3 regions of the Paenisporosarcina sp. FSL H8-0542 genome follow, and region 2 is predicted to be linked to each of the others. Evidence: riboswitches for the same ligand, from Rfam matches in the RefSeq annotation. Region 2 holds a riboswitch; each other region holds the start of a gene.

Region 1 (6,069 bases), 670 kb from region 2:
CATCCGACTATGACGCACGACTCTTTCTTCCCCCATCGTGTGTAATAAGTACAAAAAACCTGACTCCTTACGGGATGTCAGGTTTTATTGTGTGTCTGGAAAGGATGATTTTTTCCGTGTCCAGGCGAATGGACGGAAAGTGACCACGAATGAACGAAAGCCTTGCTGACTGGTCAAAAACTTGGGCTAACTGGATGAAAATCAATCTTGACTGGTCAAAGACCTTTATCAAGTGGTCAAAAAGTAATCAACCTCTAATTAAGCGACTGTTTCCTTCTCGTAAATCGGTACCCAGCCTTCTGTCGTGACAAAGATGCGTACTGCTACAACTTTACGGTCTTCCATCAGCGTAAAGTAGTGCCGAACATTTTCAGGTACAGAGATTAAGTCTCCCGGTTGCAACTCGACATCAAAGAACTCTCCGTCTTCCGATTGAATGACGAAAATGCCATGACCGCTGACGATGAAACGCACTTCATCGTCTTCATGATGGTGCTCTTGTTGGAAATTTTTCAACAGTTGTTCCAAGTTAGGCGTTGATTCAGAGAGTGAAATCACATCCGCTTGCTGGTAGTTGCGTCGCTTGGAAATGTCAGCAATTTCGATTCCGAATGCGGATAGAATCTGTTGTTTTTCTTCATCTGTTAAATTGAATTTTTCACGAAGTTCGGTTGGAAGCTTCTCGATGGCCCATTTTTCGTAAATAACTTCATTGCTGTTCAAAAAGGCGATGACTGCTTGCTCTTCTTCAATGCGTTCGTTGTTTGCGTGTTTGCGAATGTATGCCATTTTTAATAACTCCCCACTACATGTTTTATAGTTGCTATTTTCACTTGGTACGAGAATAAAAATTCCCATGCTTCCAAATATTTTTTCGCTTCAAAAGCGTCTTTGCCCCACACCGTGATGCCGTGATTTTTAATCAGGATTGCTCCCGTGTCCCCTGTTACATAACGATCAAATTGTTCAGCAAGTGTCGGGATATGCGCGACATTTGGAATGATCGGAATGCTGACTTTGGCATCTTGTTCCCAGGAACCGAGTGCTTTAATAATTTCATTTCCGGTGAAATCGATATGTGTATCATGTTTATACAGTTCTGTGATGACATTGTTGTCAATCGTGTGCACATGAAGGACACAACCGGCATTTGTTTTGTTATAAATCTTAGCGTGGAGCAACGTTTCGGCCGATGGCTTTGACATCGTTTCCTCCAATTTTTCACCAGTTGCATCAACCAGTAAAAAGTCATGATCCGTGAATTTCCGTTTGTCCTTACCGGATGCTGTAACGAGGAATGTAACCGGTTCATTCGTTACCTTAATCGATAAATTACCACTCGTGCCGTAGAACCAATCGCGGTCTGCGAGTTCTTTTTTTATGGCCGCAAGCTCGTTCCAGCGGGAAAAGTAATTGCTCATGTGCGTACCTCCAATTGCTTTAAAATGTGAATCACGTCTGTAAATGTTTCAAATGGCTCAAAAGGAATATCGAGTTCTTCGCACTTTTCAATGAGGAAGTCCCGCGCTATGACTTTGTCTGCCAGTTTGGCCGCTTGCAAATCGGTAATGGAATCACCGATGACGATTTTGTAAGTGTTGTCGTCACTCAGTTTGCGAATGATGGATGGTTTACAACAACCACAGCCATTCGAGCAATGTTCATCGCATGTATGAGGCCAGTTGATTATGATGGTTTCTCCAGAAAAATCTGCCACGTTGCAGTAAATACGGTCGTCTTCTATATGTTCCTTCACGAGTGGCTTAACAAAGAAATCAATGCCTCCAGATACAATAAAGAGTGGAATCTTCTGTGCTTTCGTATAGGCCACAAAATCCTCAAATCCTTCTCGAATTTGTGCCTGTTTCAATACAAATTGGGTAATTTCATCTTTTTGGTCGGTTGATAGCAAGTTGAAAAGTTGTGTTACGCCTTGTTGAATGGTTATTTGTTGGCCGAGAATCTGGTCTTTAATCGGCTCCCACTCAGGTGGTGCGAATTTTTTCATGATGGCCATAATGTTATCTTTCGTGGTAATCGTGCCATCAAAATCACAAAATATAACGGGTTGTGTCATCGTACTTTGTCACCCCACAATTCCAGTGCTTGTTGCAGTTCTGCATTTGTTTGTGCAGCCTCTGATAAGGTCTTTCTTGAAAGCGTTGCATCAACCGCTTGCCTGAATGCTTTTCCCCCCGCCACAGAACCTGCTGGATGTCCGTGCACCCCGCCACCTGCATTGATGACGGAATCAATACCAAAGTCTTCAATCAGTTGCGGCACCATGCCCGGATGAATTCCGGCTGAAGGCACTGGCAAAGAGGTCTTTATCAAACCAGGAACCTGGAGTGCTTCTGCAATTTGTAATGTTTCTGATTTTTCCAAGGCCACACTGCCATACGGTGAAGGAAATAACGAGAAATCCGCCCCGGCAAGTCGCAATATTTTACCCAGTGCGAGGTGGTTTGAGAGACCATACTTTCGGGATGGAGTGAATGCTCCCGAAACGGCTGGGTGTGCCATTATCGGAATCGCAATTTCTGGATCTTCAGCTAAACTTTGCAGTGTATCCAATCCGTATGCATAAACATTAAACAGCAACATATCTGCCCCTAGCTCTGTCGCATGTCTTGCTTTGTCTCTTAAGTCGAATGTACGTCCTGTCAAATTCACTGCGTAACGTGTGCGGTGACCTGTCTCCGAGAGAACATGCTCGAGTACTTCACGTCCTTTTACAATCCGTTGTTCAAAAGGCGTCGACTCGTTTTCGAATAAAATTTCATCATCTTTCACAAAATCCACACCACCGCGTGCTTGGTGTTCCAGTTGTGTCAGTAAAAAGTCCAAATCTTTCCCGAGTATGCCTTTAAAGATACTCATGACAAATGGTCGTTCTTGCACGCCTGTCAGTTGTCGTATGCCTTCTGTGCCGAATTTCGGCCCTGGAAAGTGTCCCGTTAATTCCGGACTGAACTCCAAATCAATTAATTTGATTTCCCCGTCCAGTGATAACTTGCCAAAAGTCGTCGTTAAAATGGCTGGCAAATCAGGACTGAAATTCGCCGTGGGGTATGCAATGCGAATAATTCCTTTCGTTCTGCTTTCTAATTGACTATTTTCTTTTTCGACAGATACAACGCGTCCCTTATGTTTCTTCAGTTGCTGTTGTTCCAGTTGTGGTAAGTCGGTCCATGATCCGACCGTCAAGCCAAGTGCGATGCCTTCTGCTTTTTTTTCTAAATTTTCTTCTATGCTATGGACTAAATAAGTCGCGACTACTTCACTCAATGTCTTCACCTCTTTAGGGAAAATAAAAAACCTCTTCACAAAAAAGAAGAGGTTAGTAGTTGAACTAACATCCTCTTATCTGTCAGCTACTGCTGCAAGAATTAGCACCGTGCCTACTCGCGTAAGTCGGTTGCCGGGTTTCATAGGGCTAGTCCCTCCACCTGCTCTTGATAAGAAAAATGTAGATATGATATTTTTTTAAAATCTAAATTGGATTATGACAGGGTGCAAAATACTTGTCAACATAATTTTCTAATAAATTAAAATATACTGCTTTTTATATGTGTGATAAAGCTATGCTATGTTTGCCGGGAAATAGATATGACAGTCCTAAGAAATAAATTTCAAACCGACAGCCGCTCCTAACACCATGGCAATAAACAGCATGCGCAACCATGTTTTAGGCTCCCCGTATAAAATCATGCCTAAAATCGCTCCACCTGAAGCACCAATACCAGTCCACACTGCGTATGCCGTACCCATCGGAAGGGTTTCCATGGCGAGTGCAAGGAACAGGAAGCTTGCCAAAAAGCTTGCGAACAATCCGCTAATGGACTTCCAATTGCGACTTTTATGCACTTGACTGATCATCGCCACACCTGTCATTTCAAACAATCCAGCAATGACTAAGAATATCCACGCCATTAGGATTCCACCTCTTCCTGTTCTTTTGTCACCAGCTTAAGCCCGACAACCCCAATTAACAGAAGTGCAATCAAGGCAATTTTTGCGATACTAAATGATTCCCCGAAAAAGAGGATATCCGCAATCACTGTACCAGCTGTACCAAGTCCGACAAACACTGCATACACGGTTCCAACAGGAAGTGTTTTCCCTGCCATAATCATTAAATAGAAACTCACCGAAATCGCAATTGCCGTGCCCAACCATGTCCAGATATCATCCGCATGCTTGAGACCAATTACCCAAAACACTTCAAAAAATGCTGCTATGAAGACTTTCATCCATTCTTTATTCATGAAAACATACTCCTTTTCCAAATCAAAATAAGCCCGAGAGATAAACGTATCATACGTCATCTCCCAGGCTTTTATCCTTCCGTGTATCTTTGCGTGTGTGCAAAGCGTTTTCTCTTGGACCAGACCAAACCGGTTGTTTGCGGAACCCTAGAAAACTTGGCCGCCATTGTGAAAATGGCGCTTTATGCATTTATTAATTCCATGGCTAGAATAAACTATATTTTACAGAGAGTCAAACGATGCGCTCGCTTTAAAGAAACAGTTGTAACAATTGGAAGTAAATGTAATACTTAATGGTAATATATTTGGTTGTTGCGGAAGGAGAATCACAATGAAAACCTTCAAAAATAAGATCATTATTTTGATCATGTCCATCGTCATTTTCGTCATTTTTTATCAGTTACTTGGTTTTTTTGCAGGTAATCTACTTCCTATCTCTCCGCTTGGTACGATGATTGGATTGATCATTCTTTTTCTTCTCATCCCGATTTCGTATTTGTTAGCGCATGAAAAAGTTATTAAAGATCCCCATATGATTGAGTTTTTAAACAAGAAAAAACTCTCCATTAGAAATGAGAGTATTAAAGTGAATCAATTTATTTATATATGACTGCGTTTAGTTAATTCCAAGGTGTCTGTGATGAATTTAATTGAGAAAATCTCTTTTCTTGTGCTCTTTGAGTGGACTTACTTATAAAGTCCATAAATCGCGTCAAAGATATTTTTTTCCAAGGTCTTCGTTGAATTTCCACGTTAATGACTCTCCTTTAAATCGCATTTTTTATTTTTCCTTTATCTAGCTTTTAGAGGTATTCGTTGTCGTTTATGAAATGGAAATGTGGCAATGGTTCCCGCGACTCCACTGATGGCTAAAAACGAAAGGATTGCGATAGGTAAAGCTTTCTTTTTCAAACGTGTTTGACTCATGTAGGACCTCCTTGGATTTGAGCTTGCACCTTTAGTGTAGTCGATGAATATGAAGAGGATGTGAATGACTTGTTAAGACATTATTTAGAAAATGAGCTTTTAATGCGAAGTTATAAGAAATCAACTGGTAACTTCTCCTTTTTCAAACGAATTTTGTTGGCTTCAATACAAGCACATCGAACTTTCGTGGTAAACTACTACTAGAATTTACCGTGTGAAACGAGGTTTTACTTATGATTCGAACATTTGGAGTTACCGTTGATAGCCAATTAGAAATGGACTTTCCTTTAGAAGATCTACATAAAAAGTCATTCGACTGGTACTGGATTGATTTTGACAAACCATCAGCCACTGAATGGGCTTTGCTTGATTCGTTCTTTCATTTCCATCCACTGGCGATTGAAGATTGTTTACACCGCTTGCAGCGCCCGAAAGTCGATTACCACGATGGATATCATTTCTTTGTCGTCCATACGCTGAATGAAGAGACGCTTGAAGCCGAGGAGTTGGATTTATTCGTCGGAAAGAATTTTGTTGTTACTTTCCATCATAATGCCGTTCAAGAATTGGACTTGGTTCGAGAAAAATTGCAACGCGATGCTTCCTTCTGGGAACGTGGAGCGATTTATGCGATGTATCAAATTCTCGACAAAGTGGTTGATTCCTACTTTCCACTTGTGTACAAGATTGAGGACCATTTGAACGAAATTGAAGATCAGATGACGTTTGATATGAAGCATTTTTCGATGGATACCGTCTTTGAAATGCGCAGTGACTTGTTATGGTTGCGCCGAACGATTTTGCCGATGCGTGATTTGATGTACCGTGTATTAAACTCGAGTCGTTTTAACCTTCAACAGCACGAACATTCCTA
Region 2 (6,069 bases):
CAAAGTCACGTACGATATAAGACAATTTGGCTTCTTCTACATGCCCGTTGAAATTCATCAAGTGGATGAATCCTTCATGTCCTTCAGTCTTCTCAGGCACTTCATCTGCAGGCATATAAGATTGGAACTTCATGGCGATGGTCAGAGCGTTGACCATTTTGTTTTTAGCTGAACCTGGATGAACGCTTGTCCCACGTGTGATAACTTTAGCACCAGCTGCATTGAAACTTTCAAATTGAAGTTCTCCAAGAGGTCCGCCATCCATTGTATAAGCATACTTGGCATCAAATTTTTCAACATCAAATTTATGTGGCCCACGCCCAATTTCTTCGTCTGGAGTAAAGGCAACACGAAGTTTGCCGTGTTTAATGTCTGGATTATTAATTAGAAACTCCATAGCTGTCATAATTTCAGCAATTCCTGCTTTGTTGTCGGCACCTAGTAAAGTCGTGCCATCTGTTGTTATTAAAGTGTGCCCGATATAATTATTAAGCTCTGGGAAATCGTCAGGAGACATAACGGTTTCTTCGTTTAATCGGATGTCGCCACCTTCATAGCAATCGATACGCTGAGGGTTTACATTCTTACCTGTATAATCAGTTGCTGTGTCGACGTGAGCTAAAAAGCCGATTGTTGGCAATTCACGTTCTGAATTTGCAGGCAAAGTGGCAAATAAATAACCATTGTCATCAAGTGAAATGTCTTCCATTCCGATTGAAGCCAATTCTTTTTCTAGTTCGTGCAATAAGTCCCACTGACCTGGTGTAGATGGACAAGTGGTGCTTTCAGCATCTGATTGTGTATCAATTTTGGCATAACGTACAAGGCGTTCGATTAATGTTTCTTGCATGGTTTCATCTCCCTTAGAAAAGTTGGTTCGGAGTCGGGCAGATATTGACCGACATGATGCGGGCCAGTAGTCTTTACCCCTTACCTCAGTTTAGCACTTTCATTCGGTTCACGGAATAATGATTGTTCTGGCCGAATGAAATTTTAACGACTTTTTAGTAAATTCGGAATAAAAAATGGATTCCCCAATTAATTGGAGTGAGTCACTTTTTTCTTTTTGATAACCGAAGAAACTCGTGGTTCCATCCCGGATCTCAAACGGTGTATATTCTCGCGATGCTTCCATAACGCAAGTAAGAAGAGTGCGGTGGTTATGACAATTGGCATAGTACTTTCTGTAATCAAAAAGGCTAAAATGATATATGTAATATATAAGAACAGTACACCGATTAATAAGTAATCTGTCACCAATGAAACGACAATCAGCAAGATAAGTCCAACCAATCCGATTCTCCAATCCAGTACTAACATCACTCCAATAACAGATGCCGTTCCTTTACCACCATCAAAATGCATCTGAAATGGATAATTGTGACCTATTACGACAGATGCCCCCACAAGAAATAATAGGACCCATTGATACTCCAAGGAAAGATCAGTAGATTCGAATATAAGACGCAAAAGGACGATTGCAAGTATTCCTTTACCAATATCAACAAATGCAACGAGTGCCCCGTATTTCCAGCCTAATACAATAGTGGCATTGGATGCCCCCGCATTCTTTACTCCCTGTTCCTTTACATTCACCCCAGAAAGCCGTTGCGCCACATTTGAACCATGGAGACAGCCAATTAAATAACCTGATAGTAAGGTGATTAGCACCCATAATGCAAGATTCATATTCCCAACCCCTTTTTTTCACTAACTCTTTAAACGTTTGAGTGTTGGCAGAAGTTTCAAAAAATTATATAAATAATTCTTGACTATTTATGGATATTAAACATATACTGATTCTCAAGATGGAAAACTAAATCAAATACTCTTATCTAGAGTGGCGGAGGGACTAGGCCCTGCGATGCCCGGCAACCGGCAAGTGATTAACTTGCAAAGGTGCTAATTCCTACAGATTTCTTTAGTGGAGATCTGAAAGATAAGAGGAGGATCACGCACTTGTGAGCCCCTCTTCTTAAGCGAAGACGGGGCTTTTTTCTGTTCATAAAACTCCTCTTTCGCCTCCACACTTCCATCTAAAACACAATCCAGGAGGGAAAACAATGACAAATCTTCAACCGGAAACTCTACTTTTACACGGAGGTCAGCAGCCGGACCCAATCACGGGTTCCCGTGCAGTGCCAATCCACAAAACAACTTCTTTTGTTTTCAGAGATACGGAACATGCCCAAAACTTATTCGCCTTGCAGGAAACTGGACACATTTATTCACGCATCGGCAACCCGACTGTGGACGTATTTGAACAGCGAATCGCGTTATTGGAAGGTGGCACAGCAGCGGTAGCCCTATCGAGTGGCATGGCTGCGATAGCCTTCTCCATTCTGAATGTAGCAGGAGCCGGTGATGAAATCGTCGCTGCTGGCAATTTGTATGGTGGGACCTACAATCTATTTGCCAATACACTTCCACGGTATGGAATCACGGTGAAGTTTGTAGATTCCACCGATCCTGAGAATTTCCGCGGGGCCATTACCGATAAAACGAAAGCCATTTTCGGGGAAATCATCGGAAACCCAAGCCTTCATGTTTTGGACGTAGAAGCTGTAGCTGACATTGCACACGAGAACGGAATTCCGTTGATTATCGATAATACGTTTGCAACGCCATACGGAAGCAACCCTATCGAATTCGGTGCGGATGTAGTCGTTCATTCAGCTACGAAATGGATTGGGGGACACGGTACGTCAATCGGCGGTGTCGTTGTGGATGCAGGTAAGTTTGATTGGAACAGCGAGAAGTTTCCTGGCTTTACGGAACCGGATACGAGCTACCATGGCCTTCGTTACGGGATTGATGTCCCCCAAGTGGCTTTCGCGATTAAACTGCGGGTCCAGCTACTGCGTGACTTCGGTCCATGCCTAAGCCCGGATAATGCATTCGCTTTTTTGCAAGGTCTTGAAACATTGCATCTCCGCGTACCGAAACATAATGAAAATGCAATTGCAGTCGCACAATACTTAGCAAATCATCCGGCAGTAGAATGGGTAAGTTTCAATGGTTTCGAATCTCATCCATCTCATCAATTGGCAAACAAGTACTTAAAGAATGGATACGGCTCGATTGTGAATTTTGGCATTAAAGGAGGTCGGAAAGCAGGACGAAAACTTATCGACCATGTCCAAATCTGGTCGCATGTGGCTAATGTAGGGGATGCAAAATCGCTCATTATCCATCCTGCTTCAACAACCCATCAACAGTTAAGCAGTGAAGAGTTGAAGCAATCGGGTGTAACGGAAGAGTTGATTCGTCTATCAGTAGGATTGGAATCTGTGAAAGACCTGGTAGCCGATTTGGGGAAAGCAATAGAACATGCCACCGTCGTAACGGTTTAATGTGGAGGTGAATTTAATGGCAACAGGAAGTGTGACAATCGGGAATTTTCAACTAGAGTCTGGAGAATGGCTTGAGCATGTTGAACTTTCATATGAAACTCTTGGTCCTTCAGAAGCACCAGTTGTTTTGGTTTGTCATGCGTTAACTGGCAATCAATATGCCGTTGGATCAAAGGAATCACCGGGCTGGTGGAGCGGGTTAATTGGACCGGGAAAGAATATTGATACCGACTCTTTTCGAGTTATTACACTGAATGTCCTTGGAGGATGCTCGGGTACGACGGGGCCGTTGACCATCAATCCCTCTACAGGCAATCCATATCGATCATCCTTTCCGACAATTACAATTCGCGATATGGTTCATGCGGAAAAAAAGGCATTACAGGCTTTGGGTATTAATCGGCTTCATGCGGTAGTTGGTGGGTCACTTGGTGGCATGCGTGTTCTGGAGTGGGGATTACTTTATCCAAAAGATATGGATATTCTTATTCCTTTAGCAGTTACCCCTTATCTAAGTGACACAGGTATTGCTTTTAACTACATTGGAATCCATGCAATTGAGACGGATGCGAATTATCTCAATGGAAACTATACCTGTTCCTCGGATATCAAGGGGTTTGAAACGGCTCGAATGGCGGGGCTGGTTACTTATCGTAGTGAACAATTACATAAGAACCGTTTTGCCAGAAAGACCAGAAGCGATGGATTGTTCGAAATCGAATCCTATATGAAATATCAAGGGGTAAAACTGGCTAACCGTTTTGATGCGAATAGCTACCTTACCTTGTTAAGAGCAATGAATACCCATGATATCGGAAGGGATAGAGGGGGTATAGAAATTGCGGCAAAGCAATTTGAAGCAAAAGTGATTACCATAGCATTCACATATGATTTACTATATCCACCTGAGGACATTTGCTCTTTTGCGCATCTCGTTCCTGATCATCATTTCTGTATGGTCAACACACGATTCGGTCATGATGGCTTTCTGACTGAATTTGAGACATGGGGAGATATATTATCTGTTCACTTGGGGGTAAAGTCATGGCGACGATTCAAGCAGCAATCTTAGGTTTTGGCACAGTTGGTCAAGGTATTTACCAAATACTTAATGAGAAAAAGGATCAATTAAAAGAATCACTTGGATTAGATATAGACATCAAAGCAATTCTGATAAGGGATAAGACAAAAAGCCGCATGGCAGCTCCAGATGTATTGTTCACTGACAACTTTGATGAAATTGAAGCTATCCCAGATCTTCAAATTGTTTTTGAAGCCATTGTGGGAGAAGACCCTGCTTACGATTATTTATGTAAGGCCATTCAAAAAGGTTGTCATGTCATTACGGCTAATAAAGTCATGTTCTCAAAGCATGGCTTGGAGTTACAGGAACTTGCAAATAGGCAAGGTGTCCATGTGGGATATGAAGCAACTACAGCTGGCGGTGTTCCCATAATTTCAACTTTGAAAAATATTCTTCTAGTAAATCAGGTTCAAAGAATTCAAGGGATATTAAATGGAACATCAAATTACATCTTAACTCAAATGAGGGTGCAAGAAAGCAGTTTTCAGGATGCTTTGGAGGAAGCAAAGTTACTGGGGTACGCAGAGGCAGATCCTTTCAATGACATTTCAGGTCAAGACGCATTTCGAAAGCTTATGATATTGAGTAATTTAGCATTCGGTAAACAACCAAAGTGGGATGATGTATCGATTGAAGGAATAGGAGATATCACTCTTGAACAAGTACTGGGGGCTGCAAGGGAGGGTTTGCGTTTCAGACATGTGGCAGAAATTGTCGAAAAGGTAGATGGGTCCTTACATGCAAGTGTTGGTCCAAGATTGGTAGGTCCAGAGCATCCTTTGTATGCAATTGAGGGAGTAAATAACGCAATTGCACTTGAAACGGATTACATGGGAACTTTAACTTTAGTGGGCCCGGGAGCAGGTAAATTACCGACTGCAAGTGCCATGGTGAAAGATTATGCAGAAATTATCGGCAAACGGACTCAAATTTTAGTTACCATATAAGAAAATCGAACCGCTACATTCTCTCCAAATGGAGAAATGAAGCGGTTTTTCTATTGGGAAAAATAACGCACTTATTATATAGAAGGAATACATTCAAAACACTTGATTTTAAGTATCTTGAAGTCGAGGTTATTGGGATTACATGGAAAAAATAAAGATTCATTATACCCTATAATTGTAAAAAAAAGGTTTATTAAAGGTGAAATAGTTGTGATATAAAATTATAACAAATTTAACGAATCGCATTATATCAACGTTTTGGTGATTAGGTAAAAATAAATATCGTGAAATAGGTTTATATACATGGTACAAGGGAACTACGAAAAGTGTGTTGGGAATATTATCCAACTTTGACATTAGAGGTAAGGAAGTGGTAAATAATATATGACCTTAGAGGTATTCATTGAAGGATTATACCTAAATAAGTAAAAAAGAAACCATTTTGAAAAGAGGGATTAATGAATGTTAGAGGCAAAAAGGCGTGCGGCTGTATTCTTTATTTTGGCCTTTATTTTAGCGGCCGCCACTGGGTATATGGTCCTTCAGAAAGTTAAAGACTTAAATTCCGAATTAGGAGCAATGACAAAAATTTATGTGGCTAATGGAGAGATTCTTTCTCGAGAAGTAATTCAGGAAGACCAAGTAACCGTTATGGAAATTCCAAATAAGTTTGTAGTTAAAGATT
Region 3 (6,069 bases), 1.6 Mb from region 2:
GGCATATGAACTTCGTCAACCACTCAAACATGTCAGTGCTATTGATGCCAAAATTCTAATTATCCATGGACGAAAAGATGGGAATGTCGGAATTGAACATGCCTTACGTCTCGAAAGAGCACTCATTGATGGAAATAAAAATTTTGAGACTTGGTATTTTAAAGATTACACACATTATTTCCCTTCGAAAACCAATAGACAAACTGTCAGAGATTTAACGGACTGGATGAAACGACAAGGGGATTAATATATGAAACATATCCGAATTCATTTAAAGACTATCAGTACTGCTAACAAAACCTCGGTCCCTAATGATACGTCATATTGGAAAAAGCTTTGGGATACGTATACGCGTGAATATGCTTCAGTGGAAATTCAGTGTTGGCAGGAAGAAGTGCATGATATTGAGGAATTGACCAAACTCTCTGCACATTCTGTGAAACAAGGACTTGTAAAATCGTTTACAATTACATTGAACGAAAAAAACTGTAACTATTTACGTAATCATTCAATTGATGCAGATGGCGGTTTAAAATGGTTCACTATATTCTTTTATAAAGAAGATATTCAAATGCTTGAGATAGCACAATATGGTTCAGAAATTGTATTATATGGAGTAAATGAGAAAGAAGCGGAAGAATTTGAAGCGCTATTCCCTGAAATCGAGAACGCGGAATACTTCAAAGAACACCTCATGTAAGCAGAGGAGGGTGAGGCATGGGCAATTTACATATAATATACGACTCTTTATTACTAACCAGTGAAACCAACAAGCTTAGGAAGAGTATTAGCTATTGGTTTCCGTTAATGAATGAGGTACTTCCAGTGTTTACAGAAGTCGAAGTACATTGTCATGAAGATGAAAAAGAAGCAATTCTTAAGATTAAACCTTTCGCTCATACCATTCGATATGGAAGTGGATTGGTCATTTTTACAATGCCTCTAAATCAGAAGCTAAAAGACTTGCTACTGTATGGGGTAAATGAAGGGCATACAAGAATTCCCTGGTATACATTAGTATTCAAGAGAAATGGTGCACATATTTGTACTGTTAAACATCACGGATCTGAATTGTTTTTCTACCAGATAACGAAAGAGGATGCTAAAGAGATAGAATCTTACTTTCCCGAAGAGACAGTTTTTGAATATACGGAGTAAAAAAATGGCCTGCACATGAAGTGCAAGCCATTTTTGTATTCTAGATAATTGGACCGCCTTTAGAAATAATGTCTTCAGACACTGATCCAAATTTATTGAAGTTCTCACGGAATCGATTAGCCAATTCTTGTGCTTTTTTATCGTATGCTGCTGGATCCGCCCATGCATCGCGTGGGTTTAATACGTCAGAAGGTACGCCAGGTACTTCTTTAGGAATAGCTAAACCGAATGCTGAACCTTTATCCATTTCAACATTATCTAATTTGCCTTCCAATGCAGCACGAACCATCGCACGTGTATAAGAAAGTTTCATACGGCTACCAACGCCATATTCGCCGCCTGTCCAGCCAGTATTTACAAGGAAGACTTGTGCATCATGCTCATCGATTTTCTTCCCTAACATTTCTGCATATACAGTTGCAGGAAGGGGAAGGAATGGAGAACCGAAACAAGTTGAGAATGTTGCTTGTGGAGATGTAATTCCACGTTCTGTACCAGCAAGCTTCGATGTAAATCCGCTTAAGAAGTGATACATCGCTTGTTCTTTCGTCAACTTACTGATTGGAGGTAATACCCCAAACGCATCAGCAGTTAAGAAAATGATGGTTTTTGGATGACCCGCTACAGAAGGATCAACAATATTGTCGATTGCTTGTAATGGGTAAGCAGCACGCGTATTTTCAGTTAACGAAATATTTTCGTAGTCGGGTATACGCGTTTCTGGATCCAATACTACGTTTTCCAATACAGAACCAAAACGGATTGCATCGAAAATTTGTGGTTCATTTTCACGTGTTAAGTTAATTGCTTTTGCATAACAGCCGCCTTCAATATTGAATACGCCGTTATCTGACCAGCCATGCTCATCATCACCGATTAATTTACGATCTGCATCAGCAGATAATGTTGTCTTTCCTGTTCCGGACAATCCGAAGAACAAAGCAACATCGCCTTTTTCACCAACGTTTGCAGAACAGTGCATCGGTAGGATGCCTTGCTCAGGAAGCAAGTAGTTCATAATGGAGAAAATTGATTTTTTCATTTCACCGGCATACTCAGTACCACCGATTAAAATGATGCGTTTTTCCATTGACACAATGATAAACGTTTCCGAACCTGTACCATCGATTGCAGGATCTGCTTTGAAAGTCGGAGCATAAACGATTGTGAATTGTGCTTCATGCGATGCCAACTCATCTTTAGACGGACGAATGAATAATTGGTGTGCAAAAAGGTTATGCCAAGCATATTCATTAATTACTTGCAATGAAAGGCGAGATTCTTTATCCGCACCGGCAAAGCCATTAAAGACAAATAACTCTTCTTTTGTTTTTAAATAGTTCACAACTTTTTTATATAAAGAGTTGAAAATTTCAGATGATATTGGTTGGTTTACTGAGCCCCAATCAATCTTGTCTTTAGAGCTATCTTCCACAACAACATATTTGTCTTTAGGAGAACGTCCTGTATATTTTCCTGTCACTACTTTTACAGCTCCAGTTGGTGTTAAGACAGCTTCTCCACGTAATGTTGCTTTCTCCACAAGTTGTGGGACTGAAAGTTGCACATGCACGTTTTGGCCATTTAACAAGTCGTTCAGCTCGTTCATCGTGTTCACTGAATTCATGTATATGTACCTTCCTTTATCGTATATTACCCTTATATCGGGTTAACCTTGATTCGAAAATTAGTATAACACATTACGCTTAATAATCTACACTAATAGCCTAATTAATTTTATCTGATTTTCGAACATTTATATAGAACGAAAAAAATATTTGACAAGGCTTCATTAGTTTATTATGATGTAAAACTGAACGGATACTCTTATCCCGAGCTGGTGGAGGGGTCAGGCCCTATGAAACCCGGCAACCTGCAGTTATGAACCAAGTAGTAATTGGCAAAGGTGCTGAACCTGAAGCAAGGTGTATTCCTTGGATGATAAGAGTGAAAGGTGCCTATTAACGAATGCCTTTCCTCATGTTTTTACGTGAGAGAGGGTTTTTTTTATGACATCTCCCTTTATCCTCGTGTGCAGAAGCCCGAAAAGGCGGAAGGTTTTATTCTAATGAATAAGCTGGACATGGGAAATGAGTACCGTTTGAATTTTCCGAGAGCAATCTCGAAGGATATAGGAGGAATATTAAATGACAACTCGTCGTCTATTTACATCAGAATCAGTAACAGAAGGGCATCCGGATAAGATTTGTGATCAAATCTCAGACGCAATTTTAGATGCTATATTAACAGAAGACCCGAACGCACGTGTCGCTTGTGAAACAACTGTAACAACAGGTTTAGTGCTTGTTGCTGGAGAAATCACAACATCTGCTTATGTGGATATTCAAAAAGTTGTACGTGAAACAGTTCGTGAAATTGGCTACACTCGTGCAAAATATGGTTTTGACTCAGAGACTTCTGCAGTATTGACCGCAATCGATGAGCAATCTGCCGACATCGCAATGGGCGTTGACAGAGCACTAGAAGCACGTGAAGGTTCGATGACAGATTCAGACATCGAAGCAATCGGTGCAGGTGACCAAGGTTTAATGTTCGGTTTTGCTTGTAATGAAACACCGGAATTAATGCCTCTTCCAATTAGTATGGCTCATAAGTTAGCTCGTCGTTTAGCATTAGTTCGTAAAGAAGAAATTCTTCCATACTTACGTCCAGATGGCAAAACACAAGTAACTGTAGAATATGATGAAAACAATAAACCGTTGCGCATTGACACAATCGTTATTTCTACTCAACATCACCCAGAAGTAACTCTTGAGCAAATTCAACGCAACTTGAAAGAACATGTCATCAATCCTGTCGTTCCGGCAGAATTAATTGACGAAAATACAAAATACTTCATTAATCCAACTGGTCGCTTCGTAATTGGTGGACCACAAGGGGATGCTGGTTTAACTGGTCGCAAAATTATCGTTGATACTTACGGTGGATACGCTCGTCACGGTGGCGGCGCATTCTCTGGTAAAGATGCGACAAAAGTTGACCGTTCAGCAGCATATGCAGCACGTTATGTAGCGAAAAACATCGTAGCAGCAGGACTTGCTGACCGTTGCGAAGTTCAACTTGCATATGCAATCGGTGTTGCACAACCAGTATCAATTGCAATCGATACTTTTGGTACAGGCACTGTAGAAGAATCGAAACTTGTTGAAATTGTTCGCGATTCATTCGACCTTCGCCCAGCTGGAATCATCAAAATGTTAGATCTACGTCGTCCGATTTACAAGCAGACAGCTGCTTATGGACACTTCGGTCGCACAGACTTGGATGTACCATGGGAGAAAACAGACAGAGCGGCTACTTTGAAAGAAAAAGCAGGCGTTTAAGATTGAGAAGCCATTCTGGGTATGCCCTAGAATGGCTTTTTTATTGGAAATTAGTGGGCGAAAGGGAACAAATCAATTTGAACGGGAATAAATTTAAGAATGCTTCAACATATTAAAAGGACCGGGCTCTATCACCCGGTCCTTACTATCCGTTTACTTTTGTTGTTGCATTTCCTTATAAATCTGTCCTTTTTCAGCATATTCTCTCACAATACGTTCCATATCTAGTTTGTCTTCAGCATTCAACTCCCGAACCACTTTTGCCGGACGTCCCAATGCAAGCATACCTGGGGGAATTACTTTACCGGGTGGAACCAAGCTACCTGCCCCGATAAATGCACCTTCACCAATCTCTGCGCCATCCAGGACAATGGAACCCATGCCAATTAAGGCGCCTTTTCGTACGGTACAGCTATGTAGAGTTACTTGGTGACCGATGGTGACTTCATCTTCCAAAATTAATGGAGCGGCAGGGCTTTGATGAAGGCAACACAAATCTTGAATATTAACTTTGCGGCCGATTCGAGTCGCATTGACATCACCACGAATAATGGTATTAAACCAAATAGTGGACTCTGGACCGATTGTCACGTCACCACTTATTGTGACATAATCAGCAATATAAACAGATGGGTCAATCATGGGTGTTTTATCTTTAAAAGGGTAAATCATTCAAAAAACCTCGTTTCTTCTTGCCATATGGTTTCATTATACAAAAAAAGAGGAACTAAAAAAGGATGACTTCGTCGAATAAAGAAATAGAAGGAGCGATGATTATGTGGAAATGGGAAGCTGATGGCCAGGCAAAAGCAGTCATCGCCATCGTACACAGCGCGTATGAACATCACCGTCGGTACGCCTGGTTAATAGAAGAATTTAGAAGTTCAGGATTTCATGTTGTAATGGGGGATCTACCTGGGCACGGAGAATCGGCTCTCAATAAACAAGCACATGACGAAGATTTTCAATCCTATGGCACTTTTATCAATCACTTGATTGACGCTTCGCTTACATATAACTTACCTGTTTTTATTATGGGTCACGGGCTAGGTGCAACTTTAGTCATGCAGATGCTTCAGGAAAAATCAATTGAATGTGCTGGAATAATTCTGACATCTCCTTGGATGCATTTACATATTCATGCATCGAAACTTTCCAGTGCTTTAGCCAACATGGGGAAGCTTGCTGAAAACGTCAAGAGTACTCATGAAATAACCATTAAAAAACTGACAAGAAATTATGATGTTTATACGCAAGATAAAGACGATGATCTATATAACACGACCATTACTTTGAAGTGGTACAGGGAGTTGCAGCATTTGATGAAAGCAACAACTGCCAAACAAGAAAGCATTCAAAATGTTCCTATTTTGATGATGACTGCAGAGTGGGATAAAATTGCCGATCCGACATTCGCAAAGAATTGGCTGCAAAAACAACAACTTTCTGAAATACAATATAAAGAGTGGAAAAATTGTTTTCATGATCTGTTCCAAGAGCCAGAACGAGAAGATGTGTTTTATTACACGAAGACGTTCGTGAATAATGTGTTGCGTTCACTCGGATA

What was found. Region 2 has a riboswitch for S-adenosylmethionine ahead of MHH33_RS15580 (O-acetylhomoserine aminocarboxypropyltransferase/cysteine synthase family protein). Riboswitches for the same ligand answer to the same signal wherever they lie in the genome.
Region 1: another riboswitch for S-adenosylmethionine. It lies ahead of MHH33_RS00755 (2,3-diketo-5-methylthiopentyl-1-phosphate enolase); the one in region 2 lies ahead of MHH33_RS15580 (O-acetylhomoserine aminocarboxypropyltransferase/cysteine synthase family protein).
Region 3: another riboswitch for S-adenosylmethionine. It lies ahead of metK (methionine adenosyltransferase); the one in region 2 lies ahead of MHH33_RS15580 (O-acetylhomoserine aminocarboxypropyltransferase/cysteine synthase family protein).

Annotation. Positions count from the first base shown of each region.
Region 1 covers NZ_CP152050.1:135,670-141,738, reverse strand. Annotated here, with positions in the region: gene MHH33_RS00770 (cupin domain-containing protein) at 259-789, opposite strand; gene MHH33_RS00765 (methylthioribulose 1-phosphate dehydratase) at 792-1,421, opposite strand; gene MHH33_RS00760 (2-hydroxy-3-keto-5-methylthiopentenyl-1-phosphate phosphatase) at 1,418-2,077, opposite strand; gene MHH33_RS00755 (2,3-diketo-5-methylthiopentyl-1-phosphate enolase) at 2,074-3,288, opposite strand; SAM riboswitch class I at 3,361-3,465, opposite strand; gene MHH33_RS00750 (multidrug efflux SMR transporter) at 3,619-3,933, opposite strand; gene MHH33_RS00745 (multidrug efflux SMR transporter) at 3,933-4,268, opposite strand; guanidine-I (ykkC/yxkD leader) riboswitch at 4,327-4,430, opposite strand; gene MHH33_RS00740 (hypothetical protein) at 4,600-4,878, shown strand; gene MHH33_RS00735 (hypothetical protein) at 5,061-5,195, opposite strand; gene corA (magnesium/cobalt transporter CorA) at 5,429-6,069, shown strand, end outside.
Region 2 covers NZ_CP152050.1:3,099,549-3,105,617, reverse strand. Annotated here, with positions in the region: gene pepT (peptidase T) at 1-850, opposite strand, end outside; gene MHH33_RS15585 (glycerol-3-phosphate acyltransferase) at 1,039-1,689, opposite strand; SAM riboswitch class I at 1,829-1,946, shown strand; gene MHH33_RS15580 (O-acetylhomoserine aminocarboxypropyltransferase/cysteine synthase family protein) at 2,064-3,353, shown strand; gene MHH33_RS15575 (homoserine O-acetyltransferase) at 3,370-4,425, shown strand; gene MHH33_RS15570 (homoserine dehydrogenase) at 4,398-5,384, shown strand; gene MHH33_RS15565 (SAF domain-containing protein) at 5,847-6,069, shown strand, end outside.
Region 3 covers NZ_CP152050.1:1,105,106-1,111,174, forward strand. Annotated here, with positions in the region: gene MHH33_RS06015 (prolyl oligopeptidase family serine peptidase) at 1-247, shown strand, start outside; gene MHH33_RS06020 (hypothetical protein) at 251-700, shown strand; gene MHH33_RS06025 (hypothetical protein) at 718-1,158, shown strand; gene pckA (phosphoenolpyruvate carboxykinase (ATP)) at 1,199-2,785, opposite strand; SAM riboswitch class I at 2,983-3,106, shown strand; gene metK (methionine adenosyltransferase) at 3,306-4,502, shown strand; gene MHH33_RS06040 (gamma carbonic anhydrase family protein) at 4,656-5,174, opposite strand; gene MHH33_RS06045 (alpha/beta hydrolase) at 5,279-6,069, shown strand, end outside.